Regions from separate parts of the Rhizobium sp. 42MFCr.1 genome, predicted to be linked through region 2. Evidence: riboswitches for the same ligand, from Rfam matches in the RefSeq annotation. Region 2 holds a riboswitch; each other region holds the start of a gene.

Region 1 (7,396 bases), on a different contig from region 2:
CGATTGGGCATTCATTCCGTGGTATTCTCAGGCGATGTCCCGCTGGGCCACCAAAGAGGTCAAGGGAATGGAGAAGAACCTCGACTGGCAGGTCGTGGCGCCCTGGGACATTTCGATCGGCTGAGCCGGCACGAAACTCTGAAACAGATAGCCCTCGGGCACATTAGCAACCGCGCGAAGACCGCAAGGCCTTCGCGCAAGTTTCAAGAAGACATCGCATGTCCGCCTTGACGCGGAAGGTGTCTGCCAACCGGTGGGAGATGACCTTGTTACGCTATGTGCTGACCCGGTTTGCCATCTGGATTCCGTCCGTGCTGATCGTAATGCTGGCCGTCTACGCGCTGGCTTTCTACGGCGCCGGCGATCCGATCAAGTTGATCTTTCTGCGCGCACCCGGCGACGTCGCCTACAATCCGCAGCGCATCGAAGCCATCCGCGAAAGTGCCGGCCTGAACAGGCCCTTCATCGAACAGTTCGCCCTTTACATCTGGAACCTGCTGCATGGCCAGTTCGGCAATTCGCTGACATCCGGCCGCTCGGTCTGGGCGATGGTGTCGGCCGCAGCCCCCGTTTCTTTCAAGCTTGCGCTCTGTTCCATCATCCTGACGACTGTTATCGCCATTCCGCTTGGCATGATCGCCGCGATGAACCAGAACAGCCGCCTCGATTATACGATCCTCGGCAGCGCGCTCTTTCTGTGGGCGATCCCGGCCTATGTCGCCGGCCCGCTGCTGATGGTCGGCCTTATCGTGCTGCTGCCGATGGTCAAGGTGCCGTATGGCTGGGGTGGTGTTTTCGATGTGCGCATCCTGTTGCCGCTCATCGTGCTCTCATTTCAACCAATCGCGCTGATCGTCCGCCAAACGCGCGCCGCCGTCATCGAGGTGCTGTCTGAAGATTTCGTCCGCACCGCCCGCGCCAAGGGCGTGCCCGAGATGGTCGTAGCGCTGCGCCATATCCTGCGCCCGGTGCTGACGCCCGTCGTGACACAGCTCGGCCTGATCATGATCACCATTGTCAACGGCGCGATCTTCGTTGAGCTCGTCTTCGGTCTTCCCGGCCTCGGTCGCCTGACCGTGCAGGCGCTGACCAATTCCGACTACCCAGTCATTCTGGCGATCACGCTCATCGGATCCTTCCTGGTGATGATCTCGAACCTTCTGGTCGACGTTCTCTATCCGCTGCTTGATCCGCGTGCCAACGATGCAAGAAGGAGCCGCTGACCATGTCCGCCATCCCTCTCTCTCCCGTCGCAGCTCAGGAAGAAGCACCCGTCAGCCTGTGGCGCGACGCCTGGTATCGCCTGAAGCGCAACAAGCTTGCCGTCTTCGGCCTGATCGTCGTGGCAATCCTCGCTTTCACAGCGATCTTTGGCCCGTATCTGACGCCCTATGACTACCTGAGCCAGAATCTGCAGGCCCGCAACGCCGTTCCATCGCTGCAACATCTCTTCGGTACCGACGACCTCGGCCGCGATGTGTTCAGCCGTGTCGTCTTCGGCACCCGCACGGCCTTCCTGGTCGCGGTCATCGTCACAGTCATCGCCGTATTTATCGGCACGATCCTTGGCGCGATCGCTGGCTTCTTCGGCAATCCGTTCGACCGCGTCATCATGTGGCTGACGGACATGACCATGTCGGTGCCGAACCTGCTCCTCGTCGTCGTCATCAATGCATCGCTGAAGTCCCCCATCACCAAATGGATGGAGGCGCAGTATCTGGCGACGCTCAATCCCTTCTATCGCCAGACCATCTGGGTCGACTTCATTCTGGTCTTCGGCTCGATGGCGTTGATCTCCTGGCCGCCCTATGCGCGTCTCGTTCGCGCCCAGGTGCTGTCGATCCGCAGCCGGCCCTACATCACGGCCGCGCAGGCGCTCGGCCTTTCGAACTGGATCATCATGAAGCGCTACGTCATTCCGAATGCGCTTGGCCCGTTGATCGTCTCCGTCAGCGCCGGCCTTGGCACCGCGATGGTTCTGGAAAGCGCCTTCAGCTTCCTCGGCATCGGCGTCAACCCGCCTACCCCAAGCTGGGGCAACATGATCTCGGACGGTCTGCGCGTCTGGCAGCACTATCCGCATCTGCTGGCCGCCCCGGCAGCCGTTCTCGGCCTTGCCTCGGTCGCCTTCAGCTTCCTCGGCGATGGCCTCAACGACGCACTCAATCCGCGGGGTTCGAAGTGATGAACACCACCCGATCCAACGAAAAACTCCTCGATGTCCGCGGCCTGACGGTCGAAATCGATGGCAGAAACGGCCCGGCGGTCGTGGTCGATGGCATCGATCTGCACGTCAACAAGGGCGAGACGCTTGGCGTCGTCGGCGAATCCGGCTGCGGCAAGAGTCTGACCATGCTGAGCCTGATGCGGCTTCTACCCAACAAGATCAAGGTCACCAAGGGATCCGCGAGCTTCGACGGCCACGACCTGCAAAAGATGTCGAACAAGGAACTGCGCAAGGTGCGCGGCGGCGACATCGGCTTCGTCTTCCAGGATCCGATGACCTCGCTCAACCCGGTGATGCGCATTGGCGACCAGATCTGCGAGCCCTTGATCTATCACCGTGGAATGAAGAAGGCCGATGCGCGAGTCCGCGCTGTCGAACTGCTGCGCCTCGTCGGCATTCCCGGGCCGGAAGAGCGCCTGCAAGCTTATCCGCATGAACTCTCCGGCGGCATGCGCCAACGCGTGATGATCGCGATCGGCCTTGCCTGCAATCCGAAACTGCTGATCGCTGACGAACCGACGACGGCGCTCGACGTCACCATTCAGGCGCAGATCGTCGATCTGGTGAAGGATCTGCGCGCCAAGCTCGGCATGTCGGTTGTCTGGATTACCCATGACCTGGCGCTGATTGCCGGTCTCGTCGATCGTGTCGCCGTGCTTTATGCCGGAACCGTCGTCGAGGATGCCCCGGTTGACGAGCTTTATGCCCGCCCAAGCCATCCCTATACGCGCGGTCTGCTCGCCTCGATTCCGAAGCTCTCGGATGCGCCCGCAAGCCGGCTCTCGTCCATCGGCGGTACGCCGCCGGAGCCGGGTCGCCGCCCCAAAGGCTGCCCCTTTGCCCCACGCTGTCCGCTGGCGGAAGCCATTTGCCACGAGCGCGTACCGAAACTCGAACCGCTGTCAGGCGCCGGAAACCACCGTACGGCCTGCTTCGTCGTCCAGAAAATGCAGGAGGCTGCGTGATGGGTGCACAACCGCTGCTCAAGGTCGAAAACCTCGTCAAGCATTTCCACGTCAAGCTCGGCGCCTTCGGCGAGCGTTCGGCGACCGTCTATGCGCTGGACAACGTCAATCTCGACATCATGGAAGGCGAAACCCTCTCGCTCGTCGGCGAATCCGGCTGCGGAAAGTCCACCACCGGCTTCACCATCCTCAACCTCTACAAGGCGACATCAGGCAAGGTCGTCTACAAGGGCCAGGACCTGGCGACCCTTGATGAAAAGCAGATGCGGCCCTTCCGCCGCGACCTGCAGATCGTCTTTCAGGATCCTTATTCGACGCTCAACCCGCGCATGACGATCGGTGAGGCAGTCGGCGAACCGATCCTTTTCCACAAGCTCTGCACCAAAGCGGAGCTCAAGGACAAGATCGCCACCCTGCTGACCGACGTCGGCCTGCCGACGCGCTTTGCGCAGCGCTATCCGCATGAACTCTCCGGCGGCCAGCGACAGCGCGTCGTCATCGCTCGCGCACTTGCCTGCCAGCCTAAATTCATCGTCTGCGACGAAGCGATCTCGGCGCTCGACGTCTCGATCCAGGCGCAGATCATCAATCTCCTGCTCGACCTGCAGGAGAAGTATGGCCTGACTTACCTCTTCATCGCCCACGACCTGGCTGTTGTCCGACATATCAGTACCCGCGTCGGCGTCATGTATCTCGGCCGCCTGGCGGAACTTGCGACGCGCGAGGAGCTGTTCGAGAACCCGCTGCACCCCTACACCAAGGCGCTGCTGTCGGCCGTTCCGGAAACCGATCCGGAGCTGGAGCGCACGCGCAAGCGCCAGATCCTGCAGGGCGACGTGCCGAGCCCGCTCAACCCACCGAGCGGCTGCCGCTTCCACTCGCGCTGCCCGATCGCCATGGACGTGTGCAGCAAGGTCGTGCCGGAATGGAAGGAAGCCAAGCCTGGCCATCTCGTCGCCTGCCACGCTGTCAACTCAGGACAGACTGCATGACGCTGAAGGTCGCGATCATCGCTGACGATTTGACCGGCGCGCTCGACACGGGAACCCCCTTTGTCGACGCCGGACTTTCCGTCGCTGTCGCGATCGACGTCAGTGCCATATCGGAAACGCTTGCGACCGGTTGCGAGGTCGTGGTGGTCAACACGGCTTCGAGAGCTCTCCCGGAGGAGGAAGCGGCAGGAAGGGTCAGCGCTGCGGCGAAGGCCCTTCTTGCCGCCTCGCCTCAAATCGTTCTGAAAAAGATCGACTCCCGGCTCAAGGGGAACGTTGCAGCGGAAAGCGTAGCTTTGGCTGCCGTCTTCGGTCACGAGACAATCGTGGTGGCGCCGGCCATTCCCGATCAGGACCGTTTGACCCACAACGGTCACGTCGTCGGTCGTGGTGTCGACAAGCCGCTGCCGATTGCCGAGCTTTTCGATGCAAGTGGTGGAACCGAAGTGCTGGTCCGCGATGCCGAAACGGACAGCGATCTCGACCAAGTGGTTGAGGCACGCGATTGGAAGAGGGCCCTTGCTGTCGGCGCCCGCGGTATCGGAGCTGCACTTGCCCGCAAGATCGGACAGTCGAACAGGACAAGCAACGCTTTTGCCGCATCGAGCCGGACCGTCTTTGCCTTCGGCTCCCGCGACCCGATCACAACAGCACAAATGGCCAGGCTGGAGGGTACCGGCTGCCTCGCCGCTGCCATCGATGCATCCATGGGAGCAGTGCCTTCCGACGCACAAGTTGGCTTGCCGTTACTCGTCCGCTGTACTGGCGAAATCAGCGGCGAAGCCGTGGCAGTTGCCGACCGCTTCGCAAAAGGCGTAAAATCCATCATAGAGATGACGCGCCCGGACATGCTGATGGTCGGCGGTGGCGATACGGCACTGGCAGTTTTTCGCGAGCTCGGCATTCGGGTTCTGAGGCCGCAGGGCGAAATCGAGGCGGGTATTCCGTGGTTCGACGTCGTAACGGCAGACGGCCTGCGTCTGCGCTGCGCGGTGAAGTCCGGGGGCTTCGGTAATTCGGATAGTTTGGTAAGACTGATCGCGCAGAATCAGGCGGCATAGTTCATGCCGACGGGGAGAGTGAAGGTGGACGAAGCAAACGGTGTACCGGCGAACGCGCAAGCGGCGCCTGCGGCAAAGCCGGAGCGCGGCAAGGCCGTCAAGCTGGTCGATCGCGTCTTCGACCAGTTGCAGGAGCGTATCCGCTCGGGAAACTATCCGCCGGATTCGCGGCTTCCCGGTGAGCATGAGCTTGCATCGATGCTCGGCGTGTCGCGTCCGATCGTGCGCGACGCCTTGGCACGGTTGCGCGATCAAGGCATCGTCTATGCCCGTCAGGGAGCCGGCACCTTCGTCAGCGCCCACGGTTCGCCGACGACGCAGCTTTCCTATTCGCCGGTCAAGACGATCGCCGATATCCAGCGCTGCTACGAGTTTCGACTGACGATCGAGCCTGCCGCCGCCTACTTTGCTGCCAAGCGCCGTGACGAAGCGGCGATCCAGAGGATTGCCGCAGCGCTCGCCGATCTGCGCGAGGCGACCAGCCACCAGCTCCATCGCACCGACGCCGACTTCACCTTCCATCGGGCCGTCACCGAAGCCGCCAACAACCACTATTACACAGCCTCGATCGATGCCCTGAAGGCCCACATCGCCGTCGGCATGCACCTTCACGGCCTATCGCTGCTTGGTCCGCGTCAGGGCCTCGAGCAGGTCTACGAGGAGCACAACAAGATCTACCTCGCCATCGTCGAAGGACGTGCGGAAGACGCGCGGGCTTTGATGAAGGCGCATCTTGAGGGTTCGCAGAGCCGCCTCTTCGAAGGCCGCGCTCTGGACCTTTCCATGTAGTTGCGGCAGTCGGCTTGACAGCTTTGCTGCTCTGGCTCTAACCTTTTTACATTCACCAGGGGGGTCCCGGCAAGGGGCTGAGATACTGCTATCGTGCGCAGTGACCCGTTGAACCTGATCCAGTTCATACTGGCGTAGGGACGGTGCAAGCGCTCGAAAGCATTGGATTCACGCGTGGAATCCGTGCCGGCGTCTTTTCATCATTCCGGCTGAGGACTGGGTCTCCAAACTTAAAACTTGGAGCCTCAAACCATGAATATTGCCGCAAAGACCATCACCCCGACCGTTACAACAGGCCCCCTACCGGCCTCTCGGAAAATCTACATCCCTGGGGACATTCACCCCGATGTCCGCGTGCCGATGCGCGAAATCAGCGTCCACCCGACATCGGGCGAGCCACCGGTCACAGTCTATGATTCCTCCGGCATCTATACGGTCGAAGGCGCTGACATCAGCATCGAGCAGGGGCTTCCGGAACTGCGCCGCAGCTGGGTGCTCGCGCGCGGCGACGTCGAAGCCTATCGGGGTCGCCAGGTGCGCCCCGAGGATAACGGCTTTGCCAGCGGCGAGCGGCTGACGCCGGAATTTCCCGCCAAGCGCCAACCGCTCCGCGCCAAGGACGGCAAGGCCGTGACCCAGCTCGCCTATGCGCGCGCCGGTATCATCACGCCCGAGATGGAGTTCATCGCCATCCGCGAAAATCTCGGCCGCAAGGCTAAGGCCGAGGCAATTGTGCGCGACGGTGAGAGCTTCGGCGCCCATATTCCCGATCACGTCACCCCGGAATTCGTCCGACAGGAAGTCGCCGCCGGCCGCGCCATCATCCCCGCCAACATCAACCACCCGGAAGCCGAGCCGATGATCATCGGCCGGAACTTCCTGGTGAAGATCAACGCCAATATCGGCAACTCCGCCGTCACCTCCTCGATGGCCGAAGAGGTCGAGAAGATGGTCTGGGCCGCGCGCTGGGGCGCCGACACCGTGATGGATCTCTCCACCGGCCGCAACATCCACAACATCCGCGAATGGATCATCCGCAACTCGCCGCTGCCGATCGGCACCGTGCCGCTCTATCAGGCGCTGGAGAAGGTCGAGGGTATCGCCGAGAACCTGACCTGGGAGGTCTATCGCGATACGCTCATCGAGCAGGCGGAGCAGGGCGTCGACTATTTCACGATCCATGCCGGCGTGCGGCTTCACTACATCCCACTTACGGTCAACCGCGTCACCGGCATCGTTTCACGCGGCGGCTCTATCATGGCCAAGTGGTGTCTTCATCACCATCGCGAAAGCTTCCTTTACGAGCATTTCGAGGAGATCTGCGACATCTGCCGCGCCTATGACGTCTCCTTCTCGCTCGGC
Region 2 (7,396 bases):
TTCGATCATCAGGGGTGTATCGGCATGCTTGTCGCGCAGCTGGACAACGCTCGCTCCGCCGGCAACAGCCGCCCGCGCGGTCTCCACCAACCCGAAGCCGGCACAAAGACCGGGATCGAGGACGAGATAAAGTGAAAGGTCGATGGTCCTCATGCGGAACGCACCCTCGCATGGCGATCGAGGAGCGGGGCGTCAAGCGCTGCAAGCGCATCGAGAAACGCCGGAGAAAACGAACCGGGGCCGTCCGCCCTGCTGGCTGCCATCTCGCCGGCAACAGCAAAGGTCGTAAGCGCGGCAACCGTTGCCTCGAACGGCGCGGCAGGCCGGATCGCCGTGAATGCTCCGACGAGGCAGGTCAGTGCGCAACCGAGTGCGGTCACCTTAGGCATCAAGGCCGACCCGCCTTCAATCCAGGCAGCTCGTTCACCGTCGGTGACGAAATCGACGACGCCGGTTACCGCGACCGTTGCACCGTGTGTCCTTGCAAGCAGCCGGGCGGATTCCTCGGCCTGTTCGACCCCGTCACGACTGTCCACCCCCTGGCCCTGACTTTCGCCACCGGAAAGGGCGATGATCTCGGAGGCGTTGCCGCGAATGACCGTCGGACCGAGTTCCAGGAGCCGATCAACGGCCGCCCGGCGGAATAAGGTGGCATAGTGGGCGACCGGATCGAGAACCCATGGCTTGCCGGACTGGCTGGCGGCGAGGGCTGCCGCCTCCATCCCGCGCAACCAGGATGACGACAGTGTGCCGATGTTGATTGTCAGTGCGCCCGCGATCGCCGCAAACTCGCCAGCCTCTTCTTCGGCATGCACCATGGCGGGAGACGCACCAGCGGCCAGAAGCACATTGGCTGCGATGTTCATGGCAACGAAGTTGGTGATGCAGTGCACGAGCGGCGGTTGCGCGCGCAACTCGCTCAGCAGGTTTCCCGGCAAAGTCTGATCTGTCATGGTGCGCCTTTCGATCGGGGAGAAAGGCGCGGGGACTGACGCAGGAGGCGAAACGTCCCGAGCGACTCCCTCCGCCGGCATTATCCGGTTCAGGTTCAAAGGGTCCTTCTCAGCCCATCTTTCGAGGGGCGCCCCTGTCTCTCATTGCCTTCTTCTCGCAGAGAAGCACGCGCCTGTCATCCAAAAAATGGGCATCGCCGGGTGAGCCCGGCGATGCCGGGAAACGCCCAGCAGGAGGCGCGCGGCGCCTGCCGGCCTTCTGGCGGTTGCATCACTCATCCGATAGCGCGCCATAATACAGCTGCCGGAAGGACTTGGATTTCCTCCTGCAAACTGCTCACTTCTGGATTTCGGTGAGCAACCTGTTACGGATTCCGGCGCCGGTTTTCGTTTGTCCGAACCATGGCACTTTCCAAAATTTCGGCGGTTATTCCAAAGTCGGCAGCTGTAAGCATTGTTGGACGGCAGCCGAAACAGCGATCGTGTTGCATTTACTTATTTTTGTTTACTTTCCTGGAATTGTGTCAAATGGCATACTCCCGCTCGCTGGGTAAATCCGGGGTCCATGGGCGGCCGACGATTTTCGTTTCTGACCCACCAGACTGCTTGATTACACGCGGCCAATAGGCCGGCAAGACAATGCCGATGCAATCGTCCAACTCGGTTGGCGACCGAAGGGAGGTCTTGATGCGAACACCTCATGCTGCAGTATCTGTATCGCTTCCTGCCGTGTGTGTTCTCCTATCTGCTACCATAACAACATTCTCGCCCGCTCCTGCTCGGGCCCAGTTCGTCTGTGAAAACACGACAGGCTCGGGAGACGGGGCGACTGCCGGTGGTGCCAATGACGTCGCCTGCGGAACCAATGCGACAGCGGGGGGCGCCGCGGGAGAAAACTCCGCTTTCGGTTTCCGAAGCAGCGCGACAGGCGGAGCCGCCACTGCCCTCGGCACAACGACGAATGCTTCCGGTGCATCATCGGTGGCAGTTGGGCAAAATTCTCAGGCGACAGACAGGGGCGCGGTCGCGGTTGGTTTGGGCAGCAACGCCTCGGGATTCAACAGCTCAGCCATCGGGGAAAATAGCAGAGCTGCCGGCGCTGGCGCGACTGCCCTGGGGGTCGACAGCAATGCGCAGAGTGTGGACAGCACGGCCGTTGGTGTTCGAAGCCTGACGACGGGTGCCGGTGCGACTGCCATTGGGGTCGGCAGTCAAGGCACCAGTGTTGATACCTTGGCTGCTGGCGTTAGAAGCGTTGCCAGTGCTGGCGGCGCAGTCGCGCTCGGAGGTGACAGCAGTGCAAGTGGTGGCAATAGCACTGCGGTTGGTAATAGAAGTTCGTCCTCTGGCAATCAGGCAACAGCGATTGGATTTAACAGCAGTGCCCAGGGCCCCAATAGTCTTGCCCTCGGTACCGGCTCAGTGTCATCAGGGCAGAATTCGGTGGCGCTCGGAGCTGGTTCGACGGATGGTGGTATCGCCAATGTCGTCTCCGTCGGGGCGCCGGCTGCCGAGCGAAAGATCGTCAACGTCGCGCCCGGCACGATTTCGGCGACCTCGACGGATGCGATCAACGGCTCCCAGCTGTACGCCACCAATCAGAATGTCGCCCAGAACACGAACGAACTTGCCGATCACGAGACGCGCATCACGAACAATACCAACGTTCTCAACCTCCATACGACTGAGATCGCCGGCCTCGATACGCGTGTAACCGCAAATACAAACGCCATCGATTCCCTCGACAATCGCGTCAGCAGCCTCGAATCCGGCATGTCGCCGATGAATGGACGCATCGACAAGGCCTACGAGGGCACGGCGATGGCGCTGGCGATGGGTGGGGGAACCCTTCCGAATGACAAGAACTTTGCGGTGTCCATCAATTGGGGCACGTTCGAAGGCGAGAACGCTTTCGCTGGCAGCGCTTATGCGCGAATTACAGAGAATCTGCTGATCCATGGCGGCGTCGGCGTAGGGGCGAGCGAAGGTACCTTCGGTGGGACTGCGGGGTTGACATTCACGTGGTGATCGTCCGAGCGCTACAGCCGCTCGGTTCACGCGAGCCGAGATCCCAAACGATGCATTTGCCGTTCAAATTTATCCTCGCGGCGCTGGCAGTCCTTTGCATAGAGGCCGGCCTTGAAAGCCCCGTTCGCGCCGAAATCAAGAAATCCCCAAAGGAAGATGTGTCAAAAGCACCGCGTCCGGCAGATATCGATCGAAATGGCGTCCTTATCCTTGTGCGAAACACGCTTCTTGCCCTCGACCAGGCGAACAAGACTGGCAACTACACCGTTCTGCGGGAACTCGGCTCGCCAGGCTTTCAGGCCAATAATTCCGCGCAACTTGCAGAGATCTTTGCCTCGCAACGAAAACAGGGATACGACCTGAGTGGCCTTGCGGTTATCGAGCCGCAACTAACCTTGCTTCCGCAGATCGAGCCAGACGGCAAGTTGCATATGGCGGGGTTCTTTCCGTCGGTGCCAATCCAGGTGCATTTCGAGCTACTCTATGCGCCTGTCGATCGTCAGTGGAAGCTCTTCGGGATATCAGTGAACTTTGATGAAAGCGGCCCGGCCGCACCCGCAACAATCGACAATCGGGCCCAAAAGCCGGACGTTCCGGTGAAGCTTCCTGACCCGCCGACGCCTGCGGTCCGACCGAAAGCACCTTCTTCAGATTCGGGCCTTTGAGACGTCGACCTCGACGTCATCGGGTTCCGGCTCCTTCACGGAAATGAGGACTGATCGATACGCCGGGCCATCAGATCTGCTCCCAGCTGCTGGTCAAGCGAACTCCCGTGCAGGTCCAGGGGCGCGCCTGTGACAAGCTGGACAGATGATATGTCGGGGCCTAGTGTTCTGAAATGTTGGGATGTCGTCTTCTTCTCTTCGGTTTGATCGTGCTGTTCGCATGGACAGCAGGCGCGCAGCAGATGCCCTGTCCCTTCGAATATCCAGACACGCCGGTCAACCGGTCTCGCGGGGTGGTCGGCTGCTCGCTGCAGTGCGATCAAAAGCTCACTTGTCCCGGCCAGCAGGCGATCGAGCCACAAAAGCTCCCTTCGGCGCAGGCTCCCGGCAATGCGGTCAATGCGAGCGGAACTTGTCCGGAGGGGAAAAACTGGGATTCGAGAAGGAAAACTTGCGTCGCGTGCGCCGCGGGGGCGTCGTGGGATGCCAAGCGCTCGACCTGTTCCTGTGGGACCGGCCGGTTCGTTGATCCGAAGACAAAGCGCTGCGTCAGTTGTCCCGAGAATTGGGGTTGGGAAAAGGGGAGGTGCCTGTGCACTCGCAGCTTGAAATCCACCTTGGCGGGAAAGTCCTGCTCGCCCAAGCAGCCGGTCTGCAGGACCGACAGCGTTTGGGATGCCGAAAACAAGCATTGTGTGGCAGTGAAGCTGCGGAAGCCGAAGGCGTAGTTCAAGATGGATAGACGGCTCCAGACCCCGAATTGAGCTTGTCGTAGATCGTTCGTCCTGCGCGAGGGCATGGGGCGCGAATTGCACGTAACATCCGCGTCGTTGCTGTAAGAGTACTTCACCAAAGCCCGGCCACCGTAAGGTGCTTGCGTTTCAATGAGGGAACCGGAACGTGATTGCAGCCCGTATTGTTCGGACACTTGCACCTTTGCTCGTCGCGGCAGTTCTTGCCAGCTGCGGTCATCCAAGCGGAGTCATGGCCCCTGTTGCGCTATCGGCGGCAACGCAGAATACCTCAAAGGTCAGTATGCTGGTCGCAACCACGCGCGAACCTTCCGGCGACCCGGCGACGCTCTTCACCGGCGAACGCAGCCCAAAGCCCTATCTGACGGCGATTGACGTCTCCATTCCGCCGAAACGGGCCTCAGGCACAGTCCAATGGCCGAAACATCTGCCGCCCAATCCCGCGACCGATTTTGCGGTGACCAGCGTCAAGGAGATCGACACCGTTCCGGAGGGGCGCGTCTGGTTCCACCAGAACATCCAGGGCGGGCATGCGCTGGTCTTTGTCCACGGCTTCAACAACAAGTATGAGGATTCCGTCTTCCGTCTGGCCCAGATCGTCCACGACTCCGGGATGCAGGCGACCCCTATCCTGTTCACATGGCCGTCACGCGCGCAGCTTACCGCCTATCAATACGACAAGGAGAGCACCAACTATTCACGCACGGCGCTCGAGCAGGCGCTGCGGACGCTAGCCGCCGACCCCGACGTCAAGGACATCACGATCCTCGCTCATTCGATGGGCACCTGGCTGACCATGGAATCCCTGCGGCAAATGGGTATCCGCGACGGTCACGTGAACAGCAAGATTCACAACGTCATTCTCGCGTCCCCGGATATCGATATTCAGGTCTTTGCCAAGCAGTTCGCGGAGATGGGCACGCCGGCGCCGAAATTCACGATCTTCGTGTCTCAGGACGACAAGGCGCTTGCGGTTTCAAGTTTCATCACTGGAAAGGTCTCGCGTTTGGGCGCGATCGATCCGACCGTTGAGCCCTATCGCTCGAAACTCGAAGCCGCCGGCATTACCGCCATCGATCTCACCAAGGTCAAAGGCGAAGGCTTGAACCACGGCAAGTTCGCCGAAAGTCCTGAAATCGTTCAGCTGATTGGCCAGCGGATCGTCACCGGTCAGACGCTGACGGATTCCAACGTCACGCTCGGCCAAGGACTTACCGCTGTTGTTGGCGGAACAGTGACGACCATCGGTAACGTCGCAGCCACGGCTGTTGCCGCGCCGGTCACGGTGCTTGAACAGCCGAGGCGGGCCAAGAAGCGCCCTGTCGACGAAACCCTGCAAGGTGATCTCAAACCACAGCAGTTGACCCAGTAGGCGCTCCCGCGCATCGCCAACTGCTCCAGATACCGCCCGGTCCAGCTCATGGCCACTCTGGCGCGACTGTGCGACTGTTTTTATGGCGAGGAATACGAGACGATGGTCGCTGAATTGGAAGCTGAGTTATGCCACAGCCACCCTTGCAAACTCGTCGAATATTTTCTGAATATCCCTTGCCGGTCGTGGTTTGCTGAACAGATAGCCCTGCACCTCGGTACAGCCCTCCACCTTCAGCATGTTGAATTGGTAGACGGTTTCGACACCTTCAACCGTGGTGTCCATTCCAAGGCTGCTACTCAGCATCGCCACAGCCTTGACGATCGCCAAAGAATCCGGCCGATCGGTGACATCGCGTACGAAGGACTGGTCGATCTTGATCTTGTCGAACGGAAATTTTCTCAAATAGCTCAGCGATGAATAACCGGTGCCGAAGTCGTCCATCGAGATACGCACGCCGAGTGCGCGAAGTTGATGCAGTGTCGAGAGCACCTCGTCCGTATGCTGAAGCATGACCGATTCGGTGATCTCCAATTCCAGCCTCCGGGCCGATAGCCCGGATGCGGCGAGTGCCGAAGTCACATCGAGAACAAGACCGGGGCTCTTGAACTGCACTGGTGACAGGTTGACCGCCACCCGCGTCATTTCAGGCCATGCCATGGCGTCAGAACATGCCTGCTTCAATACCCAGGCGCCTATGCGCCCTATGATTCCGATCTCCTCAGCGACCGGGATGAACACGTCAGGCGAGACCATGCCGCGCTCAGGGTGATGCCAGCGCAACAGTGCCTCGAAACCGGAAATGCGGTTATCCTTCAGGTTGACCAGTGGCTGGTAGTATACTTCCAGTTCGCCATTGCCGAGCGCCTTGCGCAGGTCAAGTCCCAGAGCTCGCCGCTCCTGCATCCTGGCGTCCATCTCCTGTTCGAAGTACTGATAGTTGCCGCGCCCTTCATTCTTGGCCCGGTACAGTGCCATATCTGCAGCCTTGAGCAGCACGTCCGGATCATCGCCATCTTCGGGCGCCGCTGCGATACCGATGCTGGTGCCGACGACCACCTGGTGGCCGTCAATCTCGAATGGGGCACTGATCTCGGTCACGATGCGCTGCGCAAGCAAGCTGTTTTCACCAAGAGTCGCATGGCGCTGTATGATTGCGAATTCGTCGCCGCCGAGCCGAGCCACGGTATCATGAGGGCCAACCGCGTTCCTGAGACGCTTGGCGACGGCCTTCAGAAGCTGGTCGCCAATCGGGTGACCAAGCGTGTCATTGACATCCTTGAAGTGGTCGAGATCCAGGAACAGGACATGGGCCGCCTGGTCTTCGCCCACTGCCAGCAGCGTGGCGTCCAGAACGTCGCGGAAAAGCACACGGTTCGGCAAATCGGTGAGAGCATCGTGATGCGCCATATGCGCGATCCGAGCCTCGGCACGCGTCCGCTCGGTGATATCCTCATGCGTCGATACCCAGCCGCCGCCGGCCAGCGGACGACTGACGATCTTTACGATCCGTCCATCCACCGCGTTCACGGTCGACGAGAACTCACCGGCTGCGAGACCACGCTGCATCATTTGCAGAACATAGCCCTTGTCGCCCTCCATATGGGCACCATGCGCAACCTGGTA
Region 3 (7,396 bases), on a different contig from region 2:
GGCTCTTCTGCAGTTCGCCTTCCAGCCATTCGATGGTCGGCAGGTCGAGATGGTTGGTCGGCTCATCGAGCAGCAGGATGTCGGGTTCTGGCGCGAGTACGCGGGCGAGGGCAGCGCGGCGGGCTTCTCCGCCCGAGAGGTTTTGTGGATCTTCCTCACCGGTGAGGCCGAGATGCGAGAGGAGATAGGTGACGCGATAGTGATCGTCACCCGGGCCGAGGCCGGCTTCGGCATAGGCCTGCACCGTCTTGAATCCGGTGAAATCGGGAGCCTGTTCGAGATAACGCACGGTCGAGGAGGGGTGGCGGAAGACCTCTCCCGACTGTGCTTCGACGAGACCGGCAGCAATCTTCAGCAACGTCGACTTCCCGGAGCCGTTGCGGCCGACGAGACAGATCTTGTCTCCGGGCTCCACCTGCAGGGCGGCGCCGGCAAGCAATGGCGTGCCGCCGAAGCTGAGAAAGACGTCGTCGAGTTTCAGAATGGGAGGCGCCAAAGATCAGACTCCGGAAAGATCATAGGGGCGGGCGAGCACAATGGCGCGGCCGCTCTCGAGCGAAAAGCGCACTTTGCCTTTCGCGACATTGGAAATGGTGCGTGACGAGCCGAAGGGCAAATGGAAGTCGGCAAGCGGGTAGCGCGCGTTTTCGATTGTCAGGCCGCGAAGTTCGCTGAAGCCAGGCACCGAAAAGAGACTGCCTGGTGGCAGGTCCAGTTCGATTGCGCCTGAAATCAGCGGCACAGCCTCTTCGCTGCCAGACGTGAGCAGTACGTCATAACCCTGCTCCGCCAGGCTGACGGCATAGAGCAGGTGCTGGATGGCATGGTCGGAACGTTCGCCTGCAAGGGCGCCGGCCAAGACGAGGCGTTTCGCGCCGCGGGCGACCGCTTCCGCAACCGCAATCTCGCCGTCGGTTGAGGCCTTGGCAGCGGGATAAGGTTGCCTGGGGACGTCAGGAAAAGCGGCTTCGAGATCCGCCGGCGTGGAATCGAAATCGCCGACCCACAATTCCGGAACGACGCCGAGTGTTGCCGCATGACGCATGCCACCATCGGCGGCTATGAAACGGCTGCCCGAGATGGCATGTCGCAGGCGGTCGGTTATCTGCAACTCGCCGCCAAGCAGAATGGTGAAGGTGGATTGGCTCATGGGCACTGCCCATAGCGCAAACCAGGGGGGAAGGGAAAGGGCCGCCGCTCAGGCTTCGTCAGCGATATCCTTGACGCGAGCCTCAAAAACACTTTCGAAGCCGGAAATGAACTTCTCGAATAGCTCTCCGAACGCCTCGATCTCTTCCGGCTTCCAGTCTTTGACCACTTCGGAAACGAATGCGAGCTTCTGCGCGCGTATTTCCGACAGCAACCTCTGCCCGAGCGGCGTCATCACGACGATGATCCGCCGCGCATCCGCCTGAGATGCCTTTCGCCGCAGAATATTCCGCCCCACCATTTCCGCGACGATGCGGCTTGCGCGCGAGGGGTCGATCCGCATCATCTCGGCAATCGTCCCAACCGTTACGTCGCCAGCCTCTTGTGCACGCCGCACAGCGTCCAGCACGTCGAGGTGTGACAGCTCGAGGCCCGGTGCGACACTTTGGATCGCGAGCCGACCGATCAGTCTCCGCCCGGTCATGAGACGCATACGGGTCATGCTTTGCCCAATGCGCAGGATGTCCGGCTCATGCGTCTCGGCGTCAGTCTCGGTCGGATTCGTCAAGCTCTCGTTCATTGCGGTAACATAGCATCTCAGGCGTCAATTGAGAATATGCCAATGTCAATCAAGTGACGTTGACAAATATATGCTAACAGCACATAAATGGCCACTCTCCAATTTGGAACGACGCTTCATGGATACTCAAATTGCCGCAGCGCCGCTTGTGACGGATCACCGCCGGCGGTTCATCCTCTTCCTTTTCCTGATGGCAGCCATGTTCATGGCGACACTCGACAACCAGATCGTCGCAACGGCTTTGCCGACGATCGTCGGCGAGTTCGGCCACCTCGAGCGGTTCAGCTGGGTCGGCTCCGCCTATCTTCTCGCCGTGAGCGCGGTGATGCCGCTTTACGGCAAGCTCGGTGACCTCTTCGGCCGCAAGTATGTGATGATGGCCGCGATCATGATCTTCACGGTCGGTTCCGCCGTTTGCGGACTGGCGGTATCCATGAACACGCTGATTGCGGCCCGCGTGCTGCAGGGGCTTGGCGGCGGCGGCATCATGGTGTCGATCTTCGCCGTCAACGCCGACCTCTTCGAACCGCGCGAACGGGCGCGTTACCAGAGCTATTCCAGCCTCGTTCTGATGGCGTCGGGCGCTATCGGACCCGTCCTTGGCGGGGCAATGAGCGATCTCTTCGGCTGGCGCTCGATCTTCCTCGTCAATGTTCCGATCGGTTTCGTCGTCCTTGTCGGTCTGGCCTTGATGCTGCCCTACCGGAAGCCCAACCGCCGTCCGAAGATCGATTACGCCGGCGCCCTGCTGCTCGCCTTGACGACGGCTAGCATCGTTCTTGCCGCCGATGGCTCTCAGGTTTTCGGCTCGCTTGTTGCTCCTCAAAGCCTGGCGATCATGGCGCTCGGTGTAGCGGCGGCCATCGGTTGGATCTTCGTCGAGCGACGCGCCGCCGAGCCGATCGTTCCCCTGTCACTGTTTCGCAATTCGACATTCAGCCTGTTGCTCATCATGTCGATCATGAGCGGCGCGATCGGCATCGGCATGGTCAATTATTTCGCGTTGTTCCTGCAGACGACGACCGGCCTCTCGCCATCGGCGGCCGGAGCGTTCTTCATTCTTCTGACCGGCGGCATCGTCTGCGGGTCGCTGTCGGCCGGTCGCATCATCTCCATCACCGGGCGCTACAAGCCCTTCGCGATCGCAAGCCTGACCTGCAGTGCCATCGCGTTTGCGCTGCTCACTCAGGTTCATGTCGGAACACCGGTCATGGTGATCGGGGCGGTGATGGCTCTCCACGGCTTCGGCGTCGGCCTTGCACAGCAGGTCCCGGTCATCGGCGTCCAGAATGCCGCTCCGGCGCGCGACGTCGGCGCCGCAACGGGATCGGTGACGCTGTCGCGCATGGGCGGCGCATCGATCGCCATCTCCATTTATGGCGCGATCATCGGCTCGCAGCTCAGCAAGACCGGACTCTCCATTCCCGGCGTGACCGATATCGAGCAACTGACGCCAAGGATGCTGGCGGCGTTGCCGGAACAGGCGCGTCAAGCCGTCGCCGACGCCTATGCCAGCGCGTTCACGCCGCTTTTCATGGCATCCTGCGCGATCGCTCTCATCGGCCTTTGTGCCGCCTTGATGCTGAAACCGACGCAGTTGCCCCGCGTGGTAGAGGTGCGGCCGGCGGCAAGGGCCGAAGCCGCCGAGTAAATGCCGATGGCGGCCTAAGGCCGCCTCTTGCAAGACGCCTAGCGTGGCGATACATCTCAAGCGCTCTAACGGGGTGCCCGTGCCATCAGGCACGCGGCTGAGAGGCTGAAAGCCAACCCGCGGAACCTGATCCGGCTAACACCGGCGGAGGGATTAGACGCGTGACATCTGGCACCGCCCTTTTCCCCTTCAAGCAAACCAGAGGAGAGGTGCCATGTTCAAATTCAAATCCCTGAGCCGTTCGTTGCTTGCCACGATCTTCATTGCGACTGAAGCCCTAGCCGGCGCGGACGCGCAGGCGGCAGACAAGACGCTTACCGTCTACACTTATGAAAGCTTCACATCCGAATGGGGTCCGGGGCCGAAGGTCAAGGAAGCGTTCGAGAAGACCTGCGGCTGCAACGTCAATTTCGTCAGCGTGGCGGATGGTGTGGCACTGCTGTCGCGTCTTAAGCTCGAAGGCGCCGGCACGAAGGCAGATGTCGTGCTTGGCCTGGATACCAACCTGACCACGGAAGCGAAGGCGACCGGCCTGTTCGATACGAGCGGCATCGATGTCGGCGGGCTCAAGGTGCCGGGCGGCTACAAGGACGATGTATTCGTGCCGTACGACTATGGCCACTTCGCTGTCATCTATGACACGCAGACGATCAAGAACCCTCCGCAAAGCATGAAGGATCTAGTCGAAGGCGACCCTGCGCAGAAGATCGTCATCGAGGACCCACGCACCTCGACGCCCGGGCTCGGTCTCCTGTTGTGGGTAAAATCCGTCTACGGCGACAAGGCGCCGGAGGCCTGGGCAAAACTCAAGAAGCGGGTGTTGACGGTAACGCCCGGTTGGTCAGAGGCCTATGGGCTGTTCACCAAGGGGGAAGCACCGATGGTGCTTTCCTACACGACGTCGCCTGCCTATCACATGGTCGCGGAGAATACGGACCGCTACCAGGCGGCTGCATTTTCAGAAGGCCATTACATACAGATCGAAGTGGCCGGACTGCTGAAAAATGCGCCCGACAAGGAGCTTGCGCGCGATTTCCTGAAATTCATGGTGACGCCGGGCTTCCAGGACACCATTCCGACCAACAACTGGATGATGCCGGTTTCGGCGACATCGCAGCCGTTGCCGGATGCGTTCGGCAAGCTCGTGAATCCGTCAAAGACCTTTCTGATGAGCTCGGATGAAGTTGCCGAGAATCGCAAAGCCTGGATCGACGAGTGGCTGGCTGCCATGAGCATGAACTGATGCTCTTGACCAAGGCCGAGATGCGACGGGCGATGCTGGGCGGGGCTGCGAGCCTCGCCGGCATTATCGCTTTCGTCGGCCTTGCGGTCCTTGCCTTGCTTCTCTCGAGCGGTGGTTCGTCGATTCTTGCGACCGTGGTTGAACCGTACATCCTGCGGATATTGCGTTTCACGCTGTTGCAGGCCGTGCTCTCCACCGCGCTCTCCATCGTTTTTGCCATTCCGGTCGCGCAAGCCCTGGCGCGTCAACGGCATTTCCCCGGCCGTATCTGGATTATCAGGCTGATGGCCGTGCCGATGGGGCTTCCTGTTCTGATCGGGGCGCTCGGATTGATCGGTATCTGGGGGCGGCAGGGCATCATGAACTCGGCGCTGCTTAAGTTCGGCCTGGCGGAACCGGTCAGCATATACGGGCTCTCGGGGATCCTGCTGGCGCATGTCTTCTTCAACATGCCTCTGGCGGCGCGCCTGATGCTGGCCGCACTGGAGCGCGTCCCATCGGAATACTGGCTGATGGCGAGTGGCTTGGGCATGCGCCCCCTATCGACTTTTCGCTTCATCGAATGGCCGGTCCTGCGTTCGGTCATCCCCGGTATCGCCGGCCTAATCTTCATGCTGTGCGCCACTAGCTTCACGCTTGTGCTGACATTGGGCGGAGGCCCTGCGGCAACGACGGTCGAGGTTGCCATCTATCAGTCCCTGCGCTTCGATTTCGACCCTGGCCGGGCTGTTACGCTTTCCCTGCTTCAGATCGTACTTACATCAATGATCCTCGGAGCCCTGTCGCTTCTTCCCGCTCCAAAGGATGAGGGGATGACAGTTGGCAAGCCTGTCAGGCGTCCGGATGGGCGACTGCCGGGCGCGCGGCTTGTGGATGGTGGCGTCCTGCTGCTTGCCACGCTGTTTCTAGCGCTCCCTTTAATGTCCGTGGTCCTGGCCGGCCTGCGGTCCGATCTGATGAAGCTCTTGCGCGAGCCCATCTTCTGGCAATCGGCTGCGACCAGTCTGGCTATCTCGATTTCGGCGGCTGCTCTCGCTTTGCTGATTTCGATGACGTTGGTGAGCGCGCGCCGCACGGCGCTTCTCCGGGGTTCAGGGGCCTTCGGCAGTAGGTTTCTTTTTGCCGCCATGGGCGGCGCGTCGTCGCTGGTGTTGCTCGTGCCGACAATCGTCCTTGCGACCGGTTGGTTCATTGCCTTGAGAAATCTCGGTAACGCGAGCGCCGTCGCTCCGGTGCTGATTGTCGCCATCAACGCGTTGATGTCGCTGCCCTTTGTGATGCGCGTCCTTGAACCGGCTTTCATCGTCCACAAGCATCGGACGCAGAAGCTTGCGGCGAGCCTCGGTGTCACAGGTTGGGCACGGCTGCGCCTCATCGACACGCCGGCTCTGTTCAAGCCGATGCTTACGGCATTTTCGTTCGCGATGGCGCTGTCGCTCGGCGATCTGGGCGCGGTTGCGCTGTTCGGTTCGGACAGCTTCGTCACCCTGCCATGGCTCGTCTATAGCCGCATGGGCAGCTATCGGACGAACGATGCCGATGGGCTGGCGTTGATCCTTGGTGTCGTTTGCCTGTTGCTCACGATCGCCGGTACGATGGGCCCAGCGCGCCGAGAGGTTGCCGTCCATGGTTGATCCTGAGTTCGCGATCGAGATGCAGCAGGTCGGTCTTCAGCTCGGCAATCAGAATTTTCAGTTTGATTGCCGGCTTCCCACCGGTGCCGTGATTGCCGTGACGGGGACGTCCGGGGCCGGCAAGTCAACCTTCCTCAATCTGCTTGCCGGCTTCGACACGGCTCTCAAGGGGCGGATCCTGATCGCCGGAAAAGATGTGACCGAGGTTTACCCGGCGCAGCGGCCGGTCTCCCTGGTCTTCCAGGACAACAATCTGTTCGCGCACCTCGATATCTTTACCAACATCGGCCTTGGCATTAGCCCGTCGTTGAAACTCACGACCGCAGATTGCCGAACCATCTCGTCTTCGCTTGAAAAGGTGGGGCTCGCCGGTTTCGAGCGGCGGATGCCAGGGACGCTCTCCGGCGGGGAACGGCAGCGGGTAGCCTTTGCACGCGCGCTTGTTCGCAACCGGCCGGTGCTGCTGCTGGACGAGCCCTTCGCGGCCCTCGACCCCGGTCTGCGAAACGGAATGGCGGCGCTGCTGCTCGACATGCATCGTGAAACCGGCAATACCGTCGTCGTCGTCTCGCACGATCCGGACGAGGTCAAACGCATCGCAGACTTCGGTCTTTTCCTTGAAGACGGCAGGATTGTCGTGGCGGCTCCAATTGACGAATTTCTGGGCCGAGCGGACCATCCAGGATTGACGCAATTTCTCCGCAGTTGACGAATCTGGCAGTCGCAACGGCACTTTCGCCATAATTTGAGGCGACCGAGGAAACTCAAAGCACGTTAGGCTTGCTAAAATACAACGGCGCCACATTTACTTAGAGTCTCGCTATGCAACCGATGCGGAAATCAGTTACAGCAAAGACTTGTGTCCCCGATTGTGCAGTGCAAGAGCGGGGACGGACGCCTGTTGAATCACGATGAGACCGGCCGGGTCGCGGAAGCGGACCGGTTGACACGCAAGATGACTTGGAGAGCCAGACTGGACAGTATGCCGACGTGGAAATTCCCCGCGCCTTCCAGTGATGTGCTCTCGTCTGCGTGCCGTCTGGTGCGACGAGCCTCGGTCGTCTGTGCGACGAGCATGGCGCTGTACGGTTGTCAGTCCATTCTCGAGCAGTCCTATCAGCCAAGCGTTGCGCCGTCCT

The links. A riboswitch is a leader RNA that binds a small molecule or an ion and turns the genes downstream of it on or off. The one in region 2 is predicted to bind thiamine pyrophosphate.
Region 1: another riboswitch for thiamine pyrophosphate. It lies ahead of thiC (phosphomethylpyrimidine synthase ThiC); the one in region 2 lies ahead of thiM (hydroxyethylthiazole kinase).
Region 3: another riboswitch for thiamine pyrophosphate. It lies ahead of thiB (thiamine ABC transporter substrate binding subunit); the one in region 2 lies ahead of thiM (hydroxyethylthiazole kinase).

The regions. Positions count from the first base shown of each region.
Region 1 is NZ_KB897821.1:155,521-162,916, forward strand. It holds gene C934_RS0106290 (ABC transporter substrate-binding protein) at 1-124, shown strand, start outside; gene C934_RS0106295 (ABC transporter permease) at 267-1,223, shown strand; gene C934_RS0106300 (ABC transporter permease) at 1,226-2,185, shown strand; gene C934_RS0106305 (ABC transporter ATP-binding protein) at 2,185-3,192, shown strand; gene C934_RS0106310 (ABC transporter ATP-binding protein) at 3,192-4,184, shown strand; gene C934_RS0106315 (four-carbon acid sugar kinase family protein) at 4,181-5,245, shown strand; gene C934_RS0106320 (FadR/GntR family transcriptional regulator) at 5,270-6,034, shown strand; TPP riboswitch at 6,082-6,193, shown strand; gene thiC (phosphomethylpyrimidine synthase ThiC) at 6,287-7,396, shown strand, end outside.
Region 2 is NZ_KB897839.1:6,609-14,004, reverse strand. It holds gene thiE (thiamine phosphate synthase) at 1-153, opposite strand, end outside; gene thiM (hydroxyethylthiazole kinase) at 150-953, opposite strand; TPP riboswitch at 1,003-1,099, opposite strand; gene C934_RS36190 (YadA-like family protein) at 1,593-2,981, shown strand; gene C934_RS35725 (hypothetical protein) at 3,032-3,646, shown strand; gene C934_RS0119935 (hypothetical protein) at 3,966-4,379, opposite strand; gene C934_RS0119930 (alpha/beta hydrolase) at 4,631-5,770, shown strand; gene C934_RS32220 (putative bifunctional diguanylate cyclase/phosphodiesterase) at 5,897-7,396, opposite strand, start outside.
Region 3 is NZ_KB897821.1:194,556-201,951, reverse strand. It holds gene C934_RS0106505 (ABC-F family ATP-binding cassette domain-containing protein) at 1-496, opposite strand, end outside; gene C934_RS0106500 (thiamine diphosphokinase) at 500-1,150, opposite strand; gene C934_RS0106495 (MarR family winged helix-turn-helix transcriptional regulator) at 1,199-1,729, opposite strand; gene C934_RS0106490 (MDR family MFS transporter) at 1,848-3,380, shown strand; TPP riboswitch at 3,440-3,550, shown strand; gene thiB (thiamine ABC transporter substrate binding subunit) at 3,595-4,623, shown strand; gene thiP (thiamine/thiamine pyrophosphate ABC transporter permease ThiP) at 4,623-6,257, shown strand; gene C934_RS0106475 (thiamine ABC transporter ATP-binding protein) at 6,250-6,966, shown strand; gene C934_RS0106470 (M48 family metalloprotease) at 7,213-7,396, shown strand, end outside.